DNA from 2 places in the Actinoplanes ianthinogenes genome. Region 2 is predicted to be linked to the other one. Evidence: riboswitches for the same ligand, from Rfam matches in the RefSeq annotation. Region 2 holds a riboswitch; the other holds the start of a gene.
The links. Region 2 has a riboswitch for cyclic di-AMP ahead of Aiant_RS27125 (C40 family peptidase). Riboswitches for the same ligand answer to the same signal wherever they lie in the genome.
Positions count from the first base shown of each region.

Region 1: linked by a shared signal. The riboswitch ahead of Aiant_RS46445 (LysM peptidoglycan-binding domain-containing protein) and the one ahead of Aiant_RS27125 (C40 family peptidase) in region 2 are both predicted to bind cyclic di-AMP.

Region 1 covers NZ_AP023356.1:1,789,095-1,800,239, reverse strand. Annotated here, with positions in the region: gene Aiant_RS08280 (hypothetical protein) at 1-842, opposite strand, end outside; gene Aiant_RS08275 (hypothetical protein) at 1,007-1,801, shown strand; gene Aiant_RS08270 (GDSL-type esterase/lipase family protein) at 1,881-3,116, opposite strand; gene Aiant_RS46445 (LysM peptidoglycan-binding domain-containing protein) at 3,291-3,845, opposite strand; cyclic di-AMP (ydaO/yuaA leader) riboswitch at 3,844-4,022, opposite strand; gene Aiant_RS08260 (hypothetical protein) at 4,250-4,780, shown strand; gene Aiant_RS08255 (dihydrolipoyl dehydrogenase family protein) at 4,767-6,122, shown strand; gene Aiant_RS08250 (VOC family protein) at 6,131-6,583, shown strand; gene Aiant_RS08245 (helix-turn-helix transcriptional regulator) at 6,580-9,519, shown strand; gene Aiant_RS08240 (TetR/AcrR family transcriptional regulator) at 9,561-10,229, opposite strand; gene Aiant_RS08235 (methyltransferase family protein) at 10,321-10,764, shown strand.
Region 2 covers NZ_AP023356.1:5,979,554-5,990,698, forward strand. Annotated here, with positions in the region: gene Aiant_RS46615 (MHYT domain-containing protein) at 1-989, opposite strand, end outside; gene Aiant_RS27090 (GPGG-motif small membrane protein) at 1,163-1,306, opposite strand; gene Aiant_RS27095 (metallophosphoesterase family protein) at 1,353-2,105, opposite strand; gene Aiant_RS27100 (hypothetical protein) at 2,102-2,350, opposite strand; gene Aiant_RS27105 (nucleotidyltransferase) at 2,352-2,927, opposite strand; gene Aiant_RS27110 (dTMP kinase) at 3,067-3,771, shown strand; gene Aiant_RS27115 (SDR family NAD(P)-dependent oxidoreductase) at 3,967-4,650, opposite strand; gene Aiant_RS27120 (sigma-70 family RNA polymerase sigma factor) at 5,188-6,189, shown strand; gene Aiant_RS27125 (C40 family peptidase) at 6,254-7,225, opposite strand; cyclic di-AMP (ydaO/yuaA leader) riboswitch at 7,240-7,373, opposite strand; gene Aiant_RS27130 (DUF3817 domain-containing protein) at 7,552-7,875, opposite strand; gene Aiant_RS27135 (hypothetical protein) at 7,893-8,315, opposite strand; gene Aiant_RS27140 (DUF6158 family protein) at 8,403-8,654, shown strand; gene Aiant_RS27145 (DUF1360 domain-containing protein) at 8,704-9,222, shown strand; gene Aiant_RS27150 (hypothetical protein) at 9,230-9,436, opposite strand; gene Aiant_RS27155 (GAF and ANTAR domain-containing protein) at 9,824-10,663, shown strand; gene Aiant_RS27160 (antibiotic biosynthesis monooxygenase family protein) at 10,729-11,040, opposite strand; gene Aiant_RS27165 (MDR family MFS transporter) at 11,111-11,145, opposite strand, start outside.

The DNA.
Region 1 (11,145 bases), 4.2 Mb from region 2:
GGGTTGGACAGGTCGCCCTCGGCGGTCCACTGGTGATAGGGCGCCGGGGTGCCCGGCTGCTGCCCGTACTGGCCCGGCGCGGGCGGGTAGGCGCCGCTCTGCTGACCGTATTGGCCGGCCGGGGGAGCGCCGAATGGCGGTGCGCTGGACGGGGGAGCGCCGAACGGCGGTGCGCTGGACGGCTGCGGGTGCTGGTCGGCCTGGGGAGCACCGAACTGCTGGTACTGGTTGGCCGGCGGAGTGCCGTAGTGCTGCCCGTACTGGCCCGCCGGCGGAGCGCTGGACTGCTCCGGGTACTGACCCGCCGGGGCGCTGGACTGGGGGTACTGGCCCGCCGGGGCGCTGGACTGCGGGTACTGGCCCGCCGGAGCGCTGGACTGCGGGTACTGACCCGCGGAGGTCCCGGACTGCGAGGAGTACTGGCCCGCGGAGGTGCCCGGCTGCGACGAATACTGGCCGCTGGACTGGGGCGAGTACTGGCCCGCGGAGCCGCCCGGCTGCGACGAATACTGGCTCGGCGGGTACTGGTCCGCGGAGGTGGAGGAGTACTGGCCGGGCGAGGTGCTGTACGGCGGGTACTGGTTCGCCGGAGGGCCGCTGTACTGCTGCGGGCTGTACTGATGCGGCACCGCGGCCGACCCGCTCTGCTGCGGATGAGCGGAGGAGCCGGGATAGGCCGAAGCGTCCGGGTAGGCGGGAGATCCGGGATAAGCGGAGGCCCCCGGCTGCTGCTGGCCCGGCGCGGCGGGGCGGGGCGTGACGGCCGGCCAGCCGTCCTGGTCCGCCTGCGGCGGCGGATAGCTTGCCGGGTTGGGTCCGGCGGTCGGGTCCGGGTACGTCATGGTGCACCTACTTCGTCAGTCAGGCGGAAGATGTCCGGCCGGTCACCTGGGAGTACCGGTGTGTGACGGATCCGGTTCAACGAGCAACCGGAAAGGGGTCATTCAACCGGAAGTCGCACAGATTCGCTGCCCGTCCGACCTGTGAATCCGGTCCACTCCGAGACATGGCACTTCTGCGCACCACACTCGGCGCCCTGTGCGCCGCCGTCCTGACCGCCACCCCGGCCCTGGCCGCACCCCCGCCCGGCCACCTGGAGCTCCAGTATTTCGGCGATCTCACCGATCCGTCCCATGTAGCCGACAGCAGCGGCAACCACCTGGACGGCGCCATTCTCGGCGGCGCCGGCGGTTTCGTGACCTCGGTCACCGAGCCGGACGGCAACCGCATCCTGCGCTTCCCGGGCGGCAGCTGCACCACCGCCGTGCCCTGTCCACAGGCGATCATCCGCCCGTCGAGCACCGTCACGCTGGTCCCGGGCGACGACGGTGAGGGGCGGTTCGTCTACGGCGCGGACGTCCGGCTCACCGAGACGCCGTCGCCGGACGCCGGGATGAATGTCTTCCAGTTCGGCGCGGCCGGCGCCGGTCTCAGTCAGTGGAAGCTCCAGGTCGACTATGGCCGCCCGTCCTGCCGCTGGTCGGACGGTTCCCGTTTCGTCCTGCTCCCGGCCGGCCCGGACGACTTCACCATGACGGTCGGCCGGTGGTACCGGGTCACCTGCATCCGGCTCTCCCCGGTGCTGTTCCAGATCCGGGTGCACGATCCGCTCACCGGCCGCCAGCTGCTGCCGCCCGCGCAGCAGACGAGCCCGCTCGCCGACATCCTGCCCAGCGGCTTCGTGGTGATCGGCGGCAAGCGGATCAACGCGGCGCAGACCGATGTGGACACCGATCAGTTCCACGGTGACCTGGACAACGTCGAGTTCGGCCGCAAACTGGTGCCGGCCGACGCGCGTTGACGGATCGGAATCGGTGCCGTAGGTTGGCGCGGAAAGCGCATTCCCGCACGTCGTTCCTCCTGGCGGCGGCTGGCTGAGGTCAGCGGAACCAGTCGAGGTCGACAGCTCCGGCGATCACCTGCATGCCCTTGTCGCCAGGGTGCAGGTGGTCGCCGGAGTCGTTAGCGGGCAGGAACCGGGTCGGCGCCGCCGGGTCGTGCGTCGCGGTGTCCTGGTCGAGCACCGCGTCGCAGCCGCTCCCGGTCCCGCGGACGAAGGCGTTCACCGCGGCGCGCCCCTGCTCCCCGCGACTGCTCCAGTAGTCCGCCCCGGCGAACGGCGTGAGCGTCGAGCAGATCACCGTGATCCCGGCCGCGTGCCCGCGAGCGATCAGCTGCCGGTACGCGCCGACGATCTGGTCGACGCCCGGCGGATGCCTGCTGCCCAGGTCGTTCAGCGGATCGTCCGCGATGATCACCCACTTCACCCCGGTCCGCCGGAGCACGTCCCGCTCGAAGCGGTGTGCCGCGCTCTCGCCCCGCCCGTCCTTGCCGTCGGCGGTCAGCCGGTTGCCGCTGATCCCGGTGTTGACCACGCCGATCGTGCGCCCGGCCGCGCGCAGCCGGTCGGCGAGCAGGTCCGGCCACCGGTGGTTGGCCCCGAACGCCGAGTCGAGCCCGTCGGTGATCGACGCCCCGAACGCCACGATCGTCCCGTCCGCCGCGCTGTTCAGCACGTCCAGGCCGCTGAGGAAGAAGTAGTTGCTCGACGTCTCGACGCTGTGCATCGTCGCGGCGGTGAGCTGGTCGCCCGTACCGATGTAATTGTTCTGCGTGCCCAGCGGGTGCCGGGTCGTCTCGCCGGTCGCCGCCGGGAGATAGAGGCTGACCGCCAGGTCGGTGTCCGCCGGCACGGCGAAGGCGACCTCGTCGCTGGTCACCGTGGCACCGGCCGGGACGGTCACCGTGGCCTTGCCGCCGAAGGTGACCGCGGTGTCGGTGGCCGGGTCGATCCCGCTCCCGGTCGCCCGCCGCGCCACGTGCACCCCGCCGACGACCAGCGGCGTCCGGCCGAACGTGTTGGCGAGCTGCAACCGCGCGCCGTCCCCGCCGACGCTGGTGTGCACGATCTGCCGCACCGTCTGCCGGGTGAAGGGCTGGCCGCCGTCGGTCATGGCGACGCCCCAGGTGGCGACCCAGCCCGGTGCCGCGGAGGCCGGCGGTGATGCCGGGACCACCGAGGGCGAGACGGATGCGGGGGAGGGGCCGGCCTGTGCCGTCGCGGTCCCGCATCCCCCGGCCAGCAGCATCACGCCGGCCGCCATGACCCACCGCATCTGTTCCCCCGTGTTCCTTGCCCGCTTTCCGCCGCACATCCTCACATCCGGACATGTGCGGGAGCTGTCAGCAGGGACAAGGATCACCGGGTGTCAGCCGATGGGGATGCCGGACACGTGCCTCGGTCCGGTCATGCGGCCGTCCGGACGGCCGCATGACCGGGGATCACCTTGTCAGAGACGGATGCGCTGACCCGGGTAGATCCGGCTCGGGCTGCTCAGCTTGTTCTTGTTGAGCGCGTACAGGGTCCGCCAGCCGCCCTTGATGTGGTACTTCCGGGCGATCTTGGCGAGGGTGTCACCGGACTTGACCACGTAGGTCTTCCCGGAGCTCTTCACCTTCTTCTTCTTCGGGGTGTGCGACGGGGTCGACTTCTTGTGGACGCCGGACCTCTTGCCGCACACCGGCCACGGGCTCAACCCGCGCTTGGCGTACAGCTTCTCGGCGATCCTGATCTGTTCGGCCTTGGTGGCCTTGTCCGCGGTCGAGGCATATTTGCCCCCGCCGTTCGAGAGCCACGTGCCGCGGCTGAACTGCAAGCCGCCGTAATACCCGTTACCGGTGTTGATGTGCCAGCGGCCGCCCGATTCGCACTTGGCGACCACGTCCCAGTTGACGCTGGAGGCCAGGGCCGGGGTGGCCGGCGCGAGCAGCACGCCCGCTCCGGTCACGCCGGCGGCCACCAGGCTGAGGGCAGCAAGGCGCGTTCGTCTACCGATCCGAGACATGGATGATCCTCCACGCCTGCGAGGTGAGCTGTCGGGTTCGGGCAGATCGGCCCGGCCGCGCGTCACGTGGCGGCTTCACCCCAAGGCGCTGTCCCAGCGCCGGAAAACGGTGGTTCCCCCGCTCCTGCCCTTTCATCGAGTCTGTGGATCGGCGGCAGGATTCGGCGGTCCGTCCACAGTGCCCGCCATCGCGGGACGACCGACGGTAACCACAGCCCCGGTCGTTCATCCAAGTTTTTGACGGCCTTTAGTGACGTTCTTCACGGTATTTGCCCGATTTGATCTTGTTCGTGCCCCGGAAAGCCAGGCATTTCCGAAACCGGTGATCCGCCCGTCCTCCCGGCATCCCCCACGAACGGCAGAAAGGGCGGAACCGCCGCTGGTCACGCTGCGTCAAACCGCGCATGGCCGCTCTCCGCCGGCGCCGAACCGCGCTGCTCACCGCGATCTCCGCCCTCACGCTGTCCGCGTGCGGCAACACCCTTTCCGGTACGCCCGGAGCATCGCGCGACGCCGTCCACGCGGCAGCCGCGAACCTGCCGTCGCGGTACACCTACGTCCTCACCTCGACCTGCGGCGAGCGGGCGCTGATCGGCCGATACCGGATCGCCGTCGACGGCGCGGCGGCCACCGGGGAACCCCTCGGCCCGGACAGCAACCAGGACGTCACCCATTACCCGGCCATCACGGAGCTGCTCGCCGAGGTCGACACGGCCGGACCGGACGCCGTGATCGAGTTCCAGGCCGACGCCGCCGGTCTGCCCGCCTCGCTGACGGTCGACCCGGTCCCGAACGCCATCGACGACGAGGCGTGCTACACCTTCACCGACATCCGGCCGGGTGCGCCGCGGGAGTCCCCGGGTACCGCCCAGGGCCACCCCCTGGGGCGAACGACGTACCGGCCGGACGACCATGGACCGCATGCGAAGCTTTGATGTGGTGGTGGTCGGCGCCGGACCAGGCGGCGAGGTGGCGGCCGGACGACTGGCCGAGGCCGGGCTGGACGTGGCGATCGTCGAGGCCGACAAGGTCGGCGGCGAGTGCTCCTACTACGCGTGCATACCGTCCAAAGCGCTGCTGCGCCCGGGCGAGCTGCTCGCCGAGGCCCGGCGCACGCCCGGGGTGGCCGCCGCGGTCACCGGCGACCTCGACGTCGCGGCGGTGCTGCGCCGCCGCGACGAGCTGATCGGCAACCTGGACGACGCCGGGCAGGTGCCCTGGCTCACCGAGCGCGGGGTCACCCTGATCCGCGGGTGGGGCCGGCTCGCCGGGGAGAAACGCGTCCAGGTCGGCGACGAGACCCTCGAGGCGCGGCAGGCGGTCATCCTGGCCGGCGGCACCCGGGCGGCGCTGCCGGACATCGACGGGCTGGCCGAGTCCGAGCCGTGGACCAACCGCGAGGCGGTCACCACGCCGACCGTCCCCGAGTCGCTGATCGTGATCGGCGGGGGCGTGGTCGGGACCGAGCTGAGCCAGGCGTTCACGTCGCTCGGCTCGCGGGTGACCCTGATCCCGGGGAAGCGGGGGCTGCTGCCGCGGGAGGAGCCGTTCGCCGGGGAGCAGGTGGCGCAGTCGCTGGTGGAGCAGGGGGTGGACATCAGGTTCGGGGCGCGGGCTCAGGGCGTACGCCGAACCGGTGTTGATGTTGAAGTGACCCTGAGTGACGGGACTGCCGTGAGGGCGGCGGAGATCCTGGTGGCCGCGGGGCGCACGCCGCAGGCGGCGGACCTCGGGCTGGAGACCGTCGGCGTCACCGCGCTGCGGGTCGACGAGAACATGCGGATCCCCGGCTTGAGCTGGCTCTATGTGGTGGGCGACCTGAACGGGAAGGCGCTGTTCACGCACATGGCGAAATATCAGGCGGCGATCGCGGCCGGCGACATCCTGGGCAAGCCGATGGCCGCCGAGCATCTCGCCGACGGCCCGGGATCACCGCGAGTGATCTTCACCGAGCCGCAGGTCGCCGCGGTCGGGCACACCGCCGCGACCGCCGCCGCGGCCGGTCTGACCGTCCGGGTGGTCGACCTGCCGACCGACGGCAACGCCGGCGGCGCGTTCACCGGCGGGCCGCGCGGCACCAGCCGGTTCCTCGTCGACACCGACCGCAACGTGCTGGTCGGCGTCACCCTGACCGGCTCGAACGTCGCCGATTTCCTCCAGGCCGCGACGGTCGCCGTGGTGGGCGAGGTCCCGCTCGGCCGGCTGCGGCACGCCGTTCCGGCCTTTCCCACCCGCAGCGAGGTGTGGCTGTACCTCTTCAACGCGCTCGGGATCTGAGGACCACCATGGACTATCGACTGGAGCTGATCGCCGTGCCGGTCAGCGACGTCGACCGGGCGAAGCGGTTCTACCGCCGGCTCGGCTGGCGCGAGGACCTCGACTACGTGTGCGGCGACGACTTCCGGGTGGTGCACTTCACCCCGCCCGGGTCGAGCTGCTCGATCGTCTTCGGGGTCGGCATCGGCACCGCCCGTCCCGGCACCCTGGAGAACGTCCACCTGATCGTCCGGGACATCGAGGAGGCCCGCGCCGAGCTGCTGGCCCGGGGCGTCGAGGTCAGCGAGATCTTCCACGACGCGGACGGCGTCTTCCACCATGCGGGCACCACGAAACGGGCCGCGGGCCTCTACCCGGGGCGGTCGTCCTACGGCTCGTTCGCGTCGTTCGGTGACCCGGACGGCAACGGCTATCTGCTGCAGGAGGTCAGCGAGCGGGCCGCGAGTAGTGTCGCCGCGTGATCGAACTGCGGGGGCGAGTCCGTGAGCGGGACCAGCTCGACAGACTTCTCAAGGACGTCCGGGCCGGTCAGAGCCGGGTCCTGGTGCTGCGCGGCGAGGCCGGCGCGGGCAAGTCGGCGCTGCTCGACTACCTCGCCGGGCACGCGCCGACCGGCCGGGTGGTCCGGGCCGCCGGTGTCGAGCCGGAGACCGAGCTGGCGTACTCGGCCCTCCACCAACTGGTCGCCCCGCTGCTGCCGCACCTGGACCGGCTGCCCGAGCCGCAGCGGCTCGCCCTCGCCACCGCGTTCGGCCTCGCCGCCGGCCGGCCGCCCGAGGCGCTGCTGATCGGGCTGGCCGTGCTCGGCCTGCTCGCCGAGGCCGCCGTCGAGCAGCCCCTGATCGTGGTCGTCGACGACGCCCAGTGGCTGGACCGGATGTCCGAGGTGATCCTCACCTTCGTGGCCCGCCGGCTCGACGCCGAGTCGGTCGCCCTGGTCTTCGCGGCCCGCACCCCGGCCGACGACGCCCTGCTCACCGGCCTGCCCGAGCTGCGCGTCGAGGGCCTGCCGGACGCCGACGCCCGCGCCCTGCTGGCTACCGTGCTGCCCGGCCTGGTCGACGCCCGGGTCCGCGACCGGATCGTGGCGGAGACCCGGGGCAATCCGCTGGCCCTGCTCGAACTGCCCCGCGACATGGATCCGGCGTTCGGGTTCGGCGCGCCCGGGCTCTCGTCGCTCGCGGCCGGTGCCTCGTCTGTTGGTGGGGCCGCGTCGCCTGCGGGTGGGGCTTCGTCGTCGGGTGGGGCCGCGTCGTCTGCGGGTGGGGCTTCGTCGTCTGCGGGCGAGGCCGCATCGTTCGCAGTCGAAGTCCGGTCGTTCGAGGCCGGAGTCCGGTCGTTCGGGGCCGGGGCTTCGTCGCCGGCCGGCCGGGTCGAGGGGGGCTTCGAGCGGCGGATCGCCGCGCTGCCCGCGGACAGCCGGACGCTGCTGCTGGCCGCCGCGGTCGAACCGGTCGGTGACGTGACGCTGCTCTGGCGGGCGGTGGAGCGGCTCGGGATCAGCCCGGACGCGGCCGGCCCGGCCCAGGCCGCCGGGCTGGTCGAGATCGGAGCTCGGGTGCGGTTCCGGCACCCGCTGGCGCGGTCTGCCGCATGGCGTGGCGCCGATGCCGCCGAGTTGCGGGCCGTGCACCGGGCGCTGGCCGAGGTCACCGACGCGGACCGGGACCCGGACCGGCGCGCCTGGCACCGCGGCCACGCCGCCGTCGGCCCGGACGAGGCGGTCGCGGCCGAGCTGGAGGGATCGGCCGGCCGTGCGCTGGCGCGGGGCGGCCGGGCCGCTGCGGCCGCTTTCCTGGAGCGGGCCGCCGAGCTCACGCCGGACCGGAACCGGCGAGCGGCGCGGATGCTGGCCGCGGCCCAGGCCCGGCTCGCATCCGGCGCTGCGGCAGCGGTCCCGGACCTGCTCGCGGCCGTCGAGATGGGCCCGCTCGATCCGGTCCAGCAGGCCGGCGTGGAGCGTCTCCGCGCCCGGGTGGCCTTCGTCCTGAACACCGGCCACGAGATCGTCCCGCCACTGCTCGCCGCCGCCCGTCGCCTGGAAAGCCTGGACCCGGCCGCCGCCCGGGAGACGTATCTGTCCGCGGTCGGCGCGGCCATCAACGCCGGCCGGCTCGGTTCCGTCGACCGTGCGGGCGGTGTCGGGTCGCTGGATCGTGCGGGCGATGCCGTGGCTGCTCCCGCTGATGCTGGTGTGCTGGGGCGCGCGATCGAAGCCGCGGCAGCGGCTCCGGTCGGGGACGAGCCTGCCGGGTTGCTGCTGGCCAGCCTGATCATCTGGCATCGGGAGGGGCATGCCGCGGCGGTGCCGGCGTTCCGCGAGGCGCTGGCCGCGGTGCCGGCGGACAGCGAACTGGACCTGCTCTGGCTGACCGGCATGCTGGTCCACGAGGTGTTCGACGACGAGGCGTTCCAGGACCGCACCGAGCAGGCGGTCGCCTTCGCCCGCGCCGCCGGGGTGCTGTCCCGGCTGCCCGGTGCGCTCACCTTCCGGTCGACCGCGCTGATCTACGCGGGGCGGTTCGCCGACGCCTCCGACCTGATCGACGAGGCGGCCGCACTGGCCCGCGCCACCGGCCCGGCGCCGCACCCGGCCAGCGCCGGCATCCTGGCCGCGTTCCGGGGACGCACCGAGGAGGCGCTCGCCCTGATCGACGAACTCAGCCGCGACGCGACGGCCGGCGGCGTCGGCTGGCTGCTGAGCACCGCCGGGTACAGCAAGGCGGTCCTGCACAACGGGCACGGTGACTATGCGGCGGCGCTGACCGCGGCGCAGGAGGCGGCGGCCTACGAGGACCTCGCGGTTCTCCAGTGGACCCTCGGCGAACTGGTCGAGGCCGCGGTCCGGGCCGGTGCACCGCGGGTGGCGGCCGAGGCACGGGACCGTCTGGTGGCCCGGGCCGCGGCTGCTGACACCCCGTGGGCACGCGGGGTGCGGGCTCTCGCCGACGCGCTGGTCGACGACACCGAGAGCGCCTACCAGGAGGCGGTCACCCAGTTCGCCGCGAGCCGTCACAAGGTGCAGCTCGCCCGGGCCCGCCTGCTCTACGGCGAGTGGCTGCGCCGCGCCAACCGCCGCGGCGATGCCCGCGACCAGCTCCGCCCGGCGTATGAGGCGTTCACCACGATGGGCGCCGAGGCGTTCGCCGAGCGGGCCGGCCGTGAACTGACCGCAACTGGCGAGACCGTCCGCAAGCGATCCCCGGGGACGGCCGAGGAACTGACCCCGCAGGAGTCCCAGATCGCCCGGCTGGCAGCGGCCGGCCGCACCAATCCGGAGATCGGCGCGGTCCTGTTCCTCAGTCCCCGCACCGTGGAATGGCACCTCCGGAAAATCTTCACCAAGCTCGGGATCACGTCCCGCCGCGAGCTGCCCACCGCCGTCGGCCGCGCCTGAGTCCCGCGATCCGGCTCACCGGCCGGTGAGCCGGCGCTTGATCACGCGCTCTCCGCCGGTGCCGGCGATCCGGGCGCGGGGAGGAGAGCCGCGGCGACGGTGTCGACGTACCAGCGTCGGAAGCGCTCGGGCGGCCAGCCTCGCTGGCGCACGAGCCAGTCGTAGTTGCGCACGTCCATGGCCAGCCACAGCACGTCGGCCGCGGTGTCGACGGTGTGCTCGGGCCGCAGCCGGCCGGTCGCGACCAGTTCGGCCGCGAACATGCTCATCCCGGTGCGGCGGTCGTCGGCGTTCTTGCGCCAGATCGCGGCGGCCTCGGGATCGGCGGTCGCCGCCGCGGCGAGGGCGAGCATCACCTGGGCCTGCCGGGCGTGGGTGTCGACCAGGTGGCGTGCGTAACGGTCAAGCTTCGCCCGCACCTCGGGCAGCGCCCGGATGTCCGCGACGAACTGGCGGTCGGGCAGCGCGACGGGCTCGTCGTCGCCGGCCACCGTGACGTCGACCAGGGCCGAGAGCAGCGCCTGCTTGCTGCCGAAGACCTTGTACACCGTCTGGATCGCGACCCCGGCCTCCGCCGCGACAGCCGTCAGCGGGGTAGCCGCGTAGCCGGGCTCGACGAACAGGACCGCCGCCGCGTCCAGGATCGCCCGGCGCGTCTGCCGAGCCTGCTCCTGTCGATGTGCCGACTCGTACCGGCGCTTGACAGTCATCGCAGGAGTGTAGTGCTCTATTGGTTAGAGTTGGACTCTACCGAAGGGCGAGGCGATGTCGGCTACTGCGGGAGCACAGCGAGGCGCTCGGGTGATCTTCATACCGCCGCCGTTCTACTACGCCGCCGGTTTGGCCGGCGGCATGGCGATCAACAGCGTGGTTGCACTCCCGCTCGGTGGGGGCTCGGGCATCGCGGTCGCTGGGGCGGTGCTCACCGCGCTCGGGCTGGCGCTGACCTTCGCCGGCGTCACCGCGGTGATCCGGCACCGCACCACGATCGTGCCCCACCACCCGGTTGCCACCCTGCTCACCGGCGGCGCCTACCGGCTGTCGCGCAATCCGATGTACACCGGCCTGGCCGTCGCCTATCTGGGTCTGGCCCTGGTGTTCGGTTCCTGGTGGCCGGTGGTGCTGTGGCCGCTCGTGATCGTCGCCGTGCGCCAGTTGGTCATCCGGCCCGAGGAGCGGTATCTCACCGAGCGGTTCGACCGGGCCTACACCGACTATCAGTCCCGCGTGCGGCGGTGGCTCTAGCAGTCTCGGAGCCTCGACCAGGAATACGGACCCGTACCGTCGTCGCTGCTTCCCGGGTTCGTGCTCCATGCGCCGGCCTGGCCGGGTTCTGATGGCGACCGATTCCTTACCGCGTCCTCCTCGCCGCGGCCCGGCGTTCGGTACGTCCGCAGCCCGCCTGCCCGGCCGTGGGGGACGCGGACGAGGCGGTCCGGGGTGGGGTGGGTGTCGCGGAGGCCCGGGACATCCGTGCGTCGCGGGTCGGTCCGGGGAACGGCGGGCGTCGCGGTGCCCCGGGACACACCCGTGCGTCGCTGATCGGTCTGGGGTGGGACTGCCTCGCGCGGTACGTGGGGGACGGCGCTGATGCGGTTGGCGACGACGCAAAGCGTACAAAATATG
Region 2 (11,145 bases):
GTCATCGGCATCGGTGCCATCGGCGCCGGGACCGGGGCGCCGGCCACGGCCGGGTCGAAGGTCGGCGGGCGGGGCGCCGGGCGCGGCGAGGGGGACGGCGACGGGCGGGCTACCCCGGCGGCTCGCCCGGCCGCCATGGCGCGCGCCGCGGGGGAGAGCCGGAGCCCGCCGCCCATCGACGGCTGACGCAGTGACCAGGGCTGCGGCGGCTCGGCGTGCACGCCCCGTTTCGGGGTGCCGGCGCCGTCGGTGAACTCCTCCTCGGTCATCGCCTGCAACGCGCTGAGCGCCACCCCGACGATGATGATCGCGGTGAGCACGGTGATCGGCACGATCATGGTGAGCGGCCGGATCCCGGCGCCGCTCGGGATGATCGTGGGATCCATCTCCACCCGCAACGCGGCCATCCCGGTGTAGTGCATCCCGCAGACCGCGACCGCCATCACCGCGGCGGCGCCGGCCACCCGGCGCAGGCCGCGTACCGAGACGGTGAACCACAGGGCGATCGTGCAGGCGGCCAGCGCGATGATCGCGGACGCGGCGACCAGCAGCGGGTCGTAGTGCACCCGCGCGGACAGCCGCATCCCCTCCATCCCGGTGTAGTGCATGGCCAGCACCCCGCCCCCGGTCAGCACCCCGGCCGCGATCGTCTTGGCCCGGCTGCGCCCGCCGTGCCCGACCACCATCAGCCCGATGCCCACGGTCAGCACCGAGAAGCCCAGGCTGAGCAGGGTGACCGGCAGGTCGTAGCGGACCGGGCTGTCCGGCACGTCGAAGCCGAGCATCGCGGAGAAGTGCATCAGCCAGATGCCGCCACCGCCGATCGCGAAGGCGGCGATCACCAGCCACCGGTTGCGCCGGCTGCGATTGTGCGCGTCCCGCGCGCGTTCCGTGCAGAGCAACCCGAGGAACGAGCCGAGGTACGCCAGCAGCGTCGCGGCTATCGGGTTGAAGGCGCCGTAGGTGAAGTGGTGAACGTGAACAGCCACTGATTTACCTCGCGAAACTTGGCGATCGTCCGCGGGGATTGAGTCAGATATCAGCTGTCGTCCATCGCACCTCGTGTGCGTCGGCGCACCAAAGAGAACCGGGACCGTTCGCGTTCTGGAGAACGCGGACGGTCCCGGTGACGGTACCGATGAGAGGAAGCGGGGGATGCGGATCAGGTGAAGATGCTGACGCCGCCGGGGCCGACCAACAGCCCCACGATGATCAGCACAACGCCCCAGAGGATCTGCCGCCGGAACAGCGCGAGGATGCCGGCGACCACGAGGATAACGGCGAGAATCCAGAGCAGTAGGTCCATGCCCGTCCGATACCCGATGTCCGGAACTCGAAAACCTGTCCCCGGATCAGGCGGTCACCAACTCCTCGTTCCGCTCGTCCACAGTGTCGGTGAGCAGCTGATACACGTTGTACGCCTGCTTGATCACCGGGTGCGCGACGTTGCGGACCGGCACCCCGCCCGGGGTCCGGCCACGCTCCGCGCCGTGGTGCGCGTGCCCGTGCAGGGCCAGCGCGGTGGGCGCGTCGTCGATCGCCTGGCCCAGCTGGTAGCAGCCGAGGAAGGCGTAGATCTCCAGCGGCTCGCCGGCCAGCGTCTCCGGGACCGGCGCGTAGTGGGTCAGCGCCACCAGGGCGTCGCACTCGACCGAGCGCAGCGCCTCGCGCAGGGCGTCGGCGTACCGCTCGGTGGTGCGGACGAAGTCCTTCGACTCGCGCTCGCCGAAGTTGCTCGCGCAGGCGCCCTTGAAGCCGCCGCCGAACCCCTTGGTCCCGGCGATCCCGAGCCGGTGCCCGCGGATCTCCAGCACCGTCGCGGAGCCCTCCAGCACGGTGATCCCGGCGTCGGTGAGCACCTGGGTGACGTCGTCCTGCCGGTCGCTCTGGTGGTCGTGGTTGCCGAGCACCACCACGACCGGCACCGCCAGCCCGCCGAACTCGGTGACGAAGCACTTGGCCTCGTCGACCGTGCCGTGCCGGGTCAGGTCACCGGCGACCAGGAGCGCGTCGGCCCGGTCCGGCAGCTCGTCCAGGGCCGGCCGGTACCGGCCCACCACGTCCTTGTCCACATGCACGTCGCCAACGGCGGCGATCCGGATCATGAAATCTCCTCCACCTCGGCCGGCGCCTGGGTCCGGGTGATGCCGATGTCGCAGGCGATCTCCAGGTCCGGGTAGCGCGCGGTGATCTGCCGGCAGATCTCCTCCCGCCGCTGCGCGCTCTCCACCTCGCCGCCCAGCACCAGCGTGTTCTCCCGCTGCTGCACGGTCACTCCCTGCTCGGCGATCCGGTCGTGCTCGGCCAGCAGCCGATGGATCTCGGCCTCCAGGTCGATCTGTTTGGTCATCTCAGGCCTTCCCCTCGTCGGGCTCCAGTGACACGACGTCGAGTCGGTCCAGCAGGACGAGGAACGCCTCGGCGTACGGGGATTTCGCGGTCTCCCGCCGGACCCGGGCCCAGTCGATCTGCTCCCGCAGCGAGCGGGCGACCGGCAGCCCCTGGGCGAAATCGCAGTGGTGCTGGCTGTAGCTGAGCAGCTTGTGGATCATCAGCTGGGTCGCCGACAGCACGGGCATGTAGATCGCCTCGACCGAGATCCGCTCGGTGTCGGCCAGCGTCTCGTCGGTGACCGGGGTCTCCACCGGGCGATAGATCAGATCCACCATCCGGTTGTCCTCGTACACCTTGACCAGCCAGTCCTCCGGCGGCTCCTCGGTCTGGAAGCCGACCTTGGCCAGTTCCTGGAGAGCCCGCTCCTTGTCCTGCTCGCGGATCAGGAAGTCCACGTCGTGGTCACTGGAGTGACCGCCGTGGGCGTACACAGCGAAGCTGCCTCCCAGGGCGAACGGTATCTCCGCGGTCTTCAGGGAGGCGGCGACCCGTTTCATCGTGCCGGCCAGCCCCTCGTCGACGCGGTGCGGCATGGTGACCTCCTGTCCGTGTCCATTTGATGTCGACTACCCAGGGTGGTCACACCTTGAACCACTGACGATCATTCTGGTCCGCGTCACCCGGCTCGCGAGGGGGAACGCGGTGTGCGGTGCCCGGCTACCGTCGGTTGGTATGTCCTCCCCCGCTCGCACCATCGCCCTGATCGGGATCGACGGCTCCGGCAAGACGACCCAGGCACGGCTGCTGGCCGCCGCCCTGGCCGGCGCCGGGCAGCCGGCGGTCTACCGGCAGAACGCCGGCGGCCGGGCCTGGTTCAGCCGGCGGGCCGCGCGCTGGGGCCGCGGGGACGCCGAGGGACTGTTCGGGCGGCGGGGCATGCTGGTCATCGAGTCGCTGCTGCGCTGGCTGGCGATCGCCCGGACCCTGCTGCGCCGCGCGGTCCGGCGGGACGTCGCGGTGATGGATCGGTACGCGTTCTGCCAGTTCGCCAGCCTGCGCGCGCACGGGGCCGGGGCGGCCGCCGAGCGCCGGGCGCGGCTGGCGTACCGGTTGTTCCCGCGGCCGGACGTGACGTTCCTGCTGGCGGTCGATCCGGCGGTGGCCCGGGAACGGATCGACCGGCGGGGCACGGATCAGGAGTCGATGGAGTATCTGACGGCGGCGGATCGGGCGTACCGGTCGCTGCCGGAGTTCGCGGACTTCGTGGTGATCGACGCGAACGGGTCGCCGGAGCGGGTGCACGCGGCGATCTCGGCGCGGCTGGCGGCCGTGCCGCCGGTCCAGCGCCGGGTCCGGGTGGGGACGCTGGTGCTGGCCGGCGTGCCGGTGGTGGCCGGGGCGGCGGTCATCGGGTGGCAGGTGGCGGAGAGCTTCTGAGCGGCCGCCCGTTCCGTTTCGGTTTGCCGGGTCGATAGCCCGATCCGCGCTCGAAAGCCCACCCTCCCAGGGGGATCCCCCATCGGTCAGTGTGGCGAAAGATCGCTGATCACGCGGGTGGTCCTGTGGACAACCCGCGACTGTGGACAACGCGGGCGATCGACGGGGATGGGGATCATGGCTGGCCGACGGGGACTACGCCCGGCCGTAGACGGGGATCTGGGCGCCGCTGATCGAGGCCGCGGCGTCCGAGGCGAGGAACAGGATGGTGCCGGCGATCTCGGCGGGGTCGACCCAGCGGCTGCGGTCGGCGTCCGGCATCGCGTCGCGGTTGCCCGGGGTGTCGATCACGCTGGGCAGCACCGTGTTGCAGCGCACACCCTGCTTCTTGTACTCGACCGCGACGGTCGCGGCGAAGGCCAGCACCGCCGCCTTCGAGGCGATGTAGCCGGCGGCGCCGGGGAACGGCGCCACCGCGGCCCGGGACGAGACGCAGACCACCGCGCCGCCGCCGGCCGCGACCAGGTGCGGCAGGGCCGCCGCGGTGGTCAGGTAGGTGGGTCGCAGGTTGGCGGTGAGCATCGCCTCGAACTCCTGGACCGGGGTGTCGGCGATCAGGCCGCTGCCGGCGTATCCGCCGACCAGGTTGACCACCGCCTTCAGCGGGGCGTCCGGATCGCCGGCGGCCGCCTCGGCGGCGGCGGTCGCGCCGGCCGGGTCGGTGAGGTCGGCCGGGACGGCGACGACGCCGGTCGGCAGCCGATCCACGGAGCCGGGGCGGGCCGGGGCCACCACGCGCCACCCGGCGTCCAGGAACGCCGCGATGGTGGCCGCGCCGAGCCCGCCGGTGCCGCCCGTCACAAGAGCAGTGTTGGTCATGGGAGCAGGTTGTCACACGGACGTGGATGTGCTTTTGCTCACTCCTTGATGCCCGGCAGGCCCGCCGGGGGAATGTCACCACATCGGGGAACGTCATACCCCCGGGTGACTGAACTGTGGCGCGGCGTGGCGCATTGTGGCCGATGGTCCCGTTCGACCGGCTGGTCACGCAGGGTGAGATCTATTTGATGTTCGCGTTTGATTCAGGCCCGTCGGCGCCTGGTCGATGCTGCACGTGAACCCACGGGGCGGAAAACCCGTAGAACCAGGGTGACGAGCATCGCGGCGCCCAGGTGATGCCCGTCGCTGTGGACGATGAGAGGCCGATGGTGTTATGAGGCGCGCGACGGGTATCCGTCTATCCGCAAGACGGCCGCAGAGAGATCGCACTCAGCTACCGCGCACTGGGCTCTCAGGTAAGACCCAGGCATTCGTGACACTTTCGACCAGCCAGCCGGAATCAGCGCAGGCAGCTAATTGTTGTGTAGATGTCAGCAACCGCAATGCACGAGCTGCGGACGTTACGGGAGAGGGCTGATGGACGCAGGTAATGCCCGTAACAGGGTTAGTGACGGCAATGAGGGGACCGTGGGCAACGTGGAGAAGAACACCGTGATGCGTACCGACCAGGTTGCCGAGGAGCGCGACCTCGTCGGAGTCTACCTGCACGAAATCTCCAGGACGCCGCTGTTGGACGCCGCGCGGGAGGTCGAGCTCTCCAAGGCGATCGAGGCGGGCCTCTACGCCGAGCACCTGCTCGAGCAGGGCGAGGAGCGTCGCGGCGTCAGCCGGGAGGAGTTGGAGCGCCTCGTCACCGAGGGTTCCAAGGCGAAAGACCTGTTCATCCGTGCCAACCTGCGACTGGTCGTGTCGATCGCCCGCCGCTACGTGCGCTCGGGCATGCCGATGCTCGACCTGATCCAGGAGGGCAACACCGGCCTGGTCCGCGCGGTCGAGAAGTTCGACTACGAGCGCGGCTACAAATTCTCGACGTACGCGACCTGGTGGGTGCGGCAGGCGATCAGCCGGGCGATCGCCCAGCAGGAGCGCACCGTCCGCCTCCCCGTGCACCTGGTCGAGGACGTCAACCGGATGCGTAACGTGACCCGCCAGCTCGTCCGTGAGCTGGGCGGTGACCCGGAGCCCGAGCAGATCGCGGCGGCCCTGGGCGTGACCGTGGAGCGGGTCAACGAGCTCACCCGCTGGGCCCAGGACACCGTGTCCCTGGACACCCCGGTCGGCGACGACGGCGACACGAACCTGGGCGACCTGGTGGCCGACAGCGACGCGCCGTCGCCCGAGGAGATCGTGCTGAGCGCGCTGGAGCGCCAGCGCATCGAGGGCCTGCTGAACCACCTGGACGACCGTTCGGCCGGCATCATGCGGGCCCGCTACGGCCTGGAGGACGGCCGCGAGCACTCGCTGACCGAGGTGGCCTCGCGCTTCTCGCTCAGCCGCGAGCGGATCCGCCAGCTGGAGATCCAGGCGCTCGGCCGGCTGCGTGAGCTGGCCCGGGCCGAGGGCCTGCAGGCAGCCTGACCCACCACCAGCAGAGAAGGCCGGCACCCCGAGGGGTGCCGGCCTTCGGCGTTCCTGCGGCCGGTTATGACACCCGGCCGTACCCGGGACTGTCCGGGGTCATGATGTTGATCGTCCGGTAGAGCACGTCCCGGCCGGCCGACGGCGCGTCGATGATCTTGCCGTCGCCGACGTAGATCGCGACGTGCCCGCCACCCCGGTAGAACACGAGGTCGCCGGGCTGGAGCTGGCTCTTGTCGCTGAACATCCGCACGGCGCCCTTCTGGGCGGCCGCGTTGTGCGGCAGCGACTTGCCGGCGGCGGCCCAGGCCGCCATGGTCAGACCCGAGCAGTCGTACGAGTCCGGGCCCGCGTCGCCATATCCGTACGGCTTGCCGACCTGCTTGAACGCGAAGGCGACCGCCTTGCCCGCCGAGCCCGCGATCTGCGGGATCTTGCCGGTGTACGACCCGGTGTCCTCGGTGGCGCTGCCGTACGCGGCCTCGCGCATGTCGTACAGCTTCTGAAGGTCCTTCTTGATCTTCGTCTTCTGCGCGTCCAGCTCCTTGATCTGGAGCTGCTGCTTCTGCTCGGTGGTCTTGAGGGCCGCCTGCTTCTGCGCGAAGGTCTGCGTGGTCTCGGTGTACGTGTCGATGTCCGCCTGGTTGGCGCGGGTGATCTGCTCCAGATAGCCCATCCGGTCGAGCAGCTCGCCCTGCTTGCCGCTGAGCAGCACGGTCATCGGGCCGACCCGGCCGGTGATGTACTGCGACGTGGCGATGGTCGACATCTTGGCGCTGGCCTGGGCCAGCGCCGCCTGAGCCGGCTTCAGCGAGGCGGTCAGCTTCACCGCGTCCGCCTTGGTCTTCTTCAGGTCGAGACGCGTCTTGTTGTACGTCTCGGTGACGTCCTCGAGTTTCTGCGAAGCCTGGTCGATCTGCTTCTTCAGTTCGCTCTCGGACGGAGCCGCGTGGGCGGCCACAGCTCCCGACGTGGTGATCGCAAGTGCGGTCAGCGCGACCACCAGCGCCCGGAGCCTGGTACGGGGGAGTGGCACTGGTCAGGGGCCTTTCTTCCGCTGGGAGCCGCCTACCGGGTTAGCTGACGGGTTCGGGCTCGGAAGAAGGCCCTACCGCGCGCGCCGGCGCGGATTCACCCCTGGGACCTGGGTCCCCGGTTCGCTCGAGATTCGGCGGCGTTGGCCGGCGCCACCGGAGGGTTTGTGGCTGCGGACCGGACCAACCGCATCAACTTATCGGGGAAGAAAACAAAATCAAGACCTCGGCGAGTGATTTCTTCCCATAGTCGGTCTTGCGAACTAAATCCCGATAACCGGCTGTTATTTGATCCGCGCTGAGCGTTATTTCGACCGCGGCGAGTGGGCTATTCGTTCAGTGCCGGCTCGAGTGCGGCATTCGGCAGCCAATGCCGGGTGACCTGACGCTCGGCCCAGAACGAGAAGAACGGGATGGTGCCGGCCAGCATCACCACGACCATCCGGCCGAACGGCCAGTGCGCCCGCCGGGACAGGTCGAAGGTGAGCAGGAGGTAGACCATGTACAGGAAGCCGTGCAGCGGGCCGATCAGGGCGACCAGCGTGGCGTTGTCGCCGAAGTATTTCAGCGGCATGCCGACCAGCACGAGCACGACGAGGAGCACGCCGACGATCCAGGCGATGATCCGGTAACGGGTGAGGGCGCCCTGCACGGGGTCTCCTTCTGCTTCTACTTCTTGGTGATGCGGCCGGGGTAGTCGGCCGGCCGGGCTCCGGGGTGCTCGGCGAGCCAGGCCAGATAGTCGTTGTACTCCTCCAGCTCCGGGTCGCTCGCGCCGGCCGCGGCCGGCTGCACGGCGACCCGGACCGGGCGGCCCAGGGTGACCGGGGCGTCCGGGTCACGGGGCGGGGCGGGCGTCTCGCCGGGCTCGGCCGGGGGAGTGAGCCTGCGCCGGAACACCTGGATCTCGCGGATCCAGATGAACACCACGAAGCCGGCGAAGACCGGCCACTCGAACATGTAGCCCCAGCTGAGCGAGTTGCCGCCGGTCGCCCGGCTGAACTGCCACCAGCCGAGCCCGAGGCAGGCCGCGGTCAGCACCAGCGCGAGCAGGTGCCGGGCGATCCACGCCGGAGTCCACAGCCCTTTCATGCACACGAGACTACCGGCGGGTTTGGCGGTGGCCCGCGCGGGCAAGCCCTGAACGGACAGCGACTTTCGAGACAGCGGAGGTGCACGATGACGGATCCGCGATCGGCGGGCGGCGCGGTGGTCGACTTCGAGATCGGGGTCGACCCGGTGGGCCTGCCCGACGACGACCTGTTCCGGGAACTCGCCAGCCTCTACCGGACCCGGCTGGCCACCCTGCGGCACGGCCCGGACGCGGCGCTGGAGAACCACTTCCGGCGGACCGCGGAGCTGGAGACCGAATACATGGCGCGCTTTCCGGGGCGCGAGATCGACCCCGGCAGGCTCACCCAGGACTTCTGATCCGCCGGAGCGGAACGGCCACCCGAAGCGGAGAGGACCCCCCCCCGACATGACCAGCCTGCAGGCCCGGGCCACCGAGACGGCCCGGGCGTACGCGCCGCACGAGCATCGGCCGCTGGCCGGCTATCTGGTCGCGATGGGCGCTTACGGCGCGCTCGCGGCCGGCCTCGCGGCGGCCGCCAAGGTGACCGGCCGCACGCCCCCGGAACGTCCCGCTCTGGCCGACGTGGCGCTGATCTCGATCGCCACCCACAAGCTGAGCCGGCTGCTCGCCAAGGACGCGGTGACCAGCCCGCTGCGGGCGCCGTTCACCCGGTATACCGAGCCGGCCGGGGCCGCCGAGCTCAACGAGGAGGTCCGGGACTCCGGCAGCAGCGTCAAGCACGGCATCGGCGAGCTGCTCACCTGCCCGTTCTGCCTGGCCGCCTGGGTGGCCACCGGGCTGACCGGCGGCCTGGTGCTGGCGCCCCGGCTGACCCGGCTGGCGGCGACCGCGCTGACCGCCACCGCCGTCTCCGACTTCCTGCAGATGGCCTACTCGATGGCCAAGGAAAAGGCGGAAGGCTGAGACCCGATCAGCGTACGCGCAGCGCCTCCTCGGCCTCGTCCTGCAGATACTCGCCCTCCGGCAGCGCGTCGATCCGAGTCAGCAGGGTGGCCGGCAGATCCTCGGCGATCGCCCGGCGCTGCAGGTCGCCGCTGCTTATCCGCTCCTCGGCGCGGTACGCCTCGTCGAGGAAGGTGGTCAGGCGGGAGTCGTCCCCGGTGAGTTCATCGGTCACGGCGGCACGGTTACCCGCGGCGGTGGCGGGCAAACGTCCGGCCCCGCCGGGCGTGTAAGCCAGGTCACAACCGCTGTCGGAATCATGGCCGGCTGCCGAAGGTTGTGAACGGATGCCGGTGTGCCCAGTGTCCCCGGGCCTCACCCATCGCCTGCACGGAATACCGTTCGGCTGGAGCCGTGCTGAGCCACTCGCCGCGAGGCGACCTGCACACCGGCATCTTCTTCGTACGGCCCCCGGTTCGCCGGGGGCCGCACTGTTTTCCCGGCCGGTTTCCCGGCCAGGCGATTTTGAGCGTTCCCGGCACAGAGGGTTTAAACGGACAACACCCCCCGATCGGGGCACCGCATCGGGCTTTCGGCGGATCGACATGGCAGTATCCGTCGAGTGTCAGTACCGCAACGTCGCGTACCGGCCGCACAGCGCGGCACCCGGTCCCGCCGGCGCACCACCCTCGGTGGCGCGACCGCACCCGGCCAGGCCCGGCGGCTCGTCGCCGGTGGCCGTCCCCGGCACGGCAGCGCCGATCTGCTCGGCGCCGGCGGCCCGCACCCGGTCGAGCTGGCCGGGCTGTTGCACGAGGTCACCGCCCGCCTGCTGACCGCCGACACGCTCCAGCAGGCGCTCGACCGGCTGGCCTCGCTGATCGCCGGCGCGCTGCCCGGCGCGACCCGCTGCGCGGTCGCGCTGATCAGTGAGGGCGGCCCGGTGACGGTCGCGGCCGCCGGGTCCGCCGGGGAGACGTCAGATCGCCTTCAGTACGCCGGTGGCAGCGGTCCCGGGCTGGAAGCCGCCCGCACCCGCAGTCTGGTCACCACGGACGATCTGGGGACCGACGAACGGTGGCCGGAGCTGGCCGCCGCGGCCCGGGGGGACGGGATCGGTGCGGTCGCGGCGATTCCGCTGGACGTCCGGCGGGCGGCGGTGGGGGCGCTCAGCATCTGCCTGGGGCGGCCCGGCGCGATCGGTCCGGATCTGCTGCTGACCGCGATGGCGGTGGCCGGGCAGGCCGAGGTGCTGCTCGGCGAGCTGCACCGGCGGGAGGCGCTGACCGAGGGGGCCGCCGTGGACCGGGCGGTCGGAGTGATCATCGCGCAGCGCGGCTGCGGGGTGCAGGAGGCCCACCGGATCCTGCGGGACAGCGCCCAGCGTCTTGGCCTGGACCAGCTGGCGGTCGCCGAGCGGCTGGTCGCGGCCGCCACCCGGGACCGCGACGCCGGCTCCTGAGCGCGGGCGGCGAGCCGGGCGCGGGTGCGCCGCGGCTCGCCGGGTGGCCGATCGGCCGGTGACGTTCAGGAGGCGGGCTTGGTGACCTGCTGGACGACTTCGAATTCGAGAAGGCTGGCGCCGGAGGCGACCGGCTTGGCGCGCTCGCCGGCGTGGGCCGCCCGGGCGCTGCCCTGCGACCAGTTCTGGAACGCCTCCTCCGACTCCCACTTCGTGTAGACGAAGTAGCGGTTGTCGCCGGCGACCGGGCGGAGCAGTTCGAAGGCGAGGAAGCCGGGCTCGTTCTCCACCGCGCCCTGCCGGGCGGCGAAGCGTTTCTCCAACTCGGGGCCGGCGCCCTCGGGGACCTCAATCGCGTTGATCTTCACAACAGCCATGCGGTTCACGCTAGCCCGTGTGCGACGGGTACGGACGGCGCGCGTGGCCGTCCGTACCGTAGCAATCGGGTCAGCGGCCCGGGCTGTCGCTGCCCGCCTTGACCT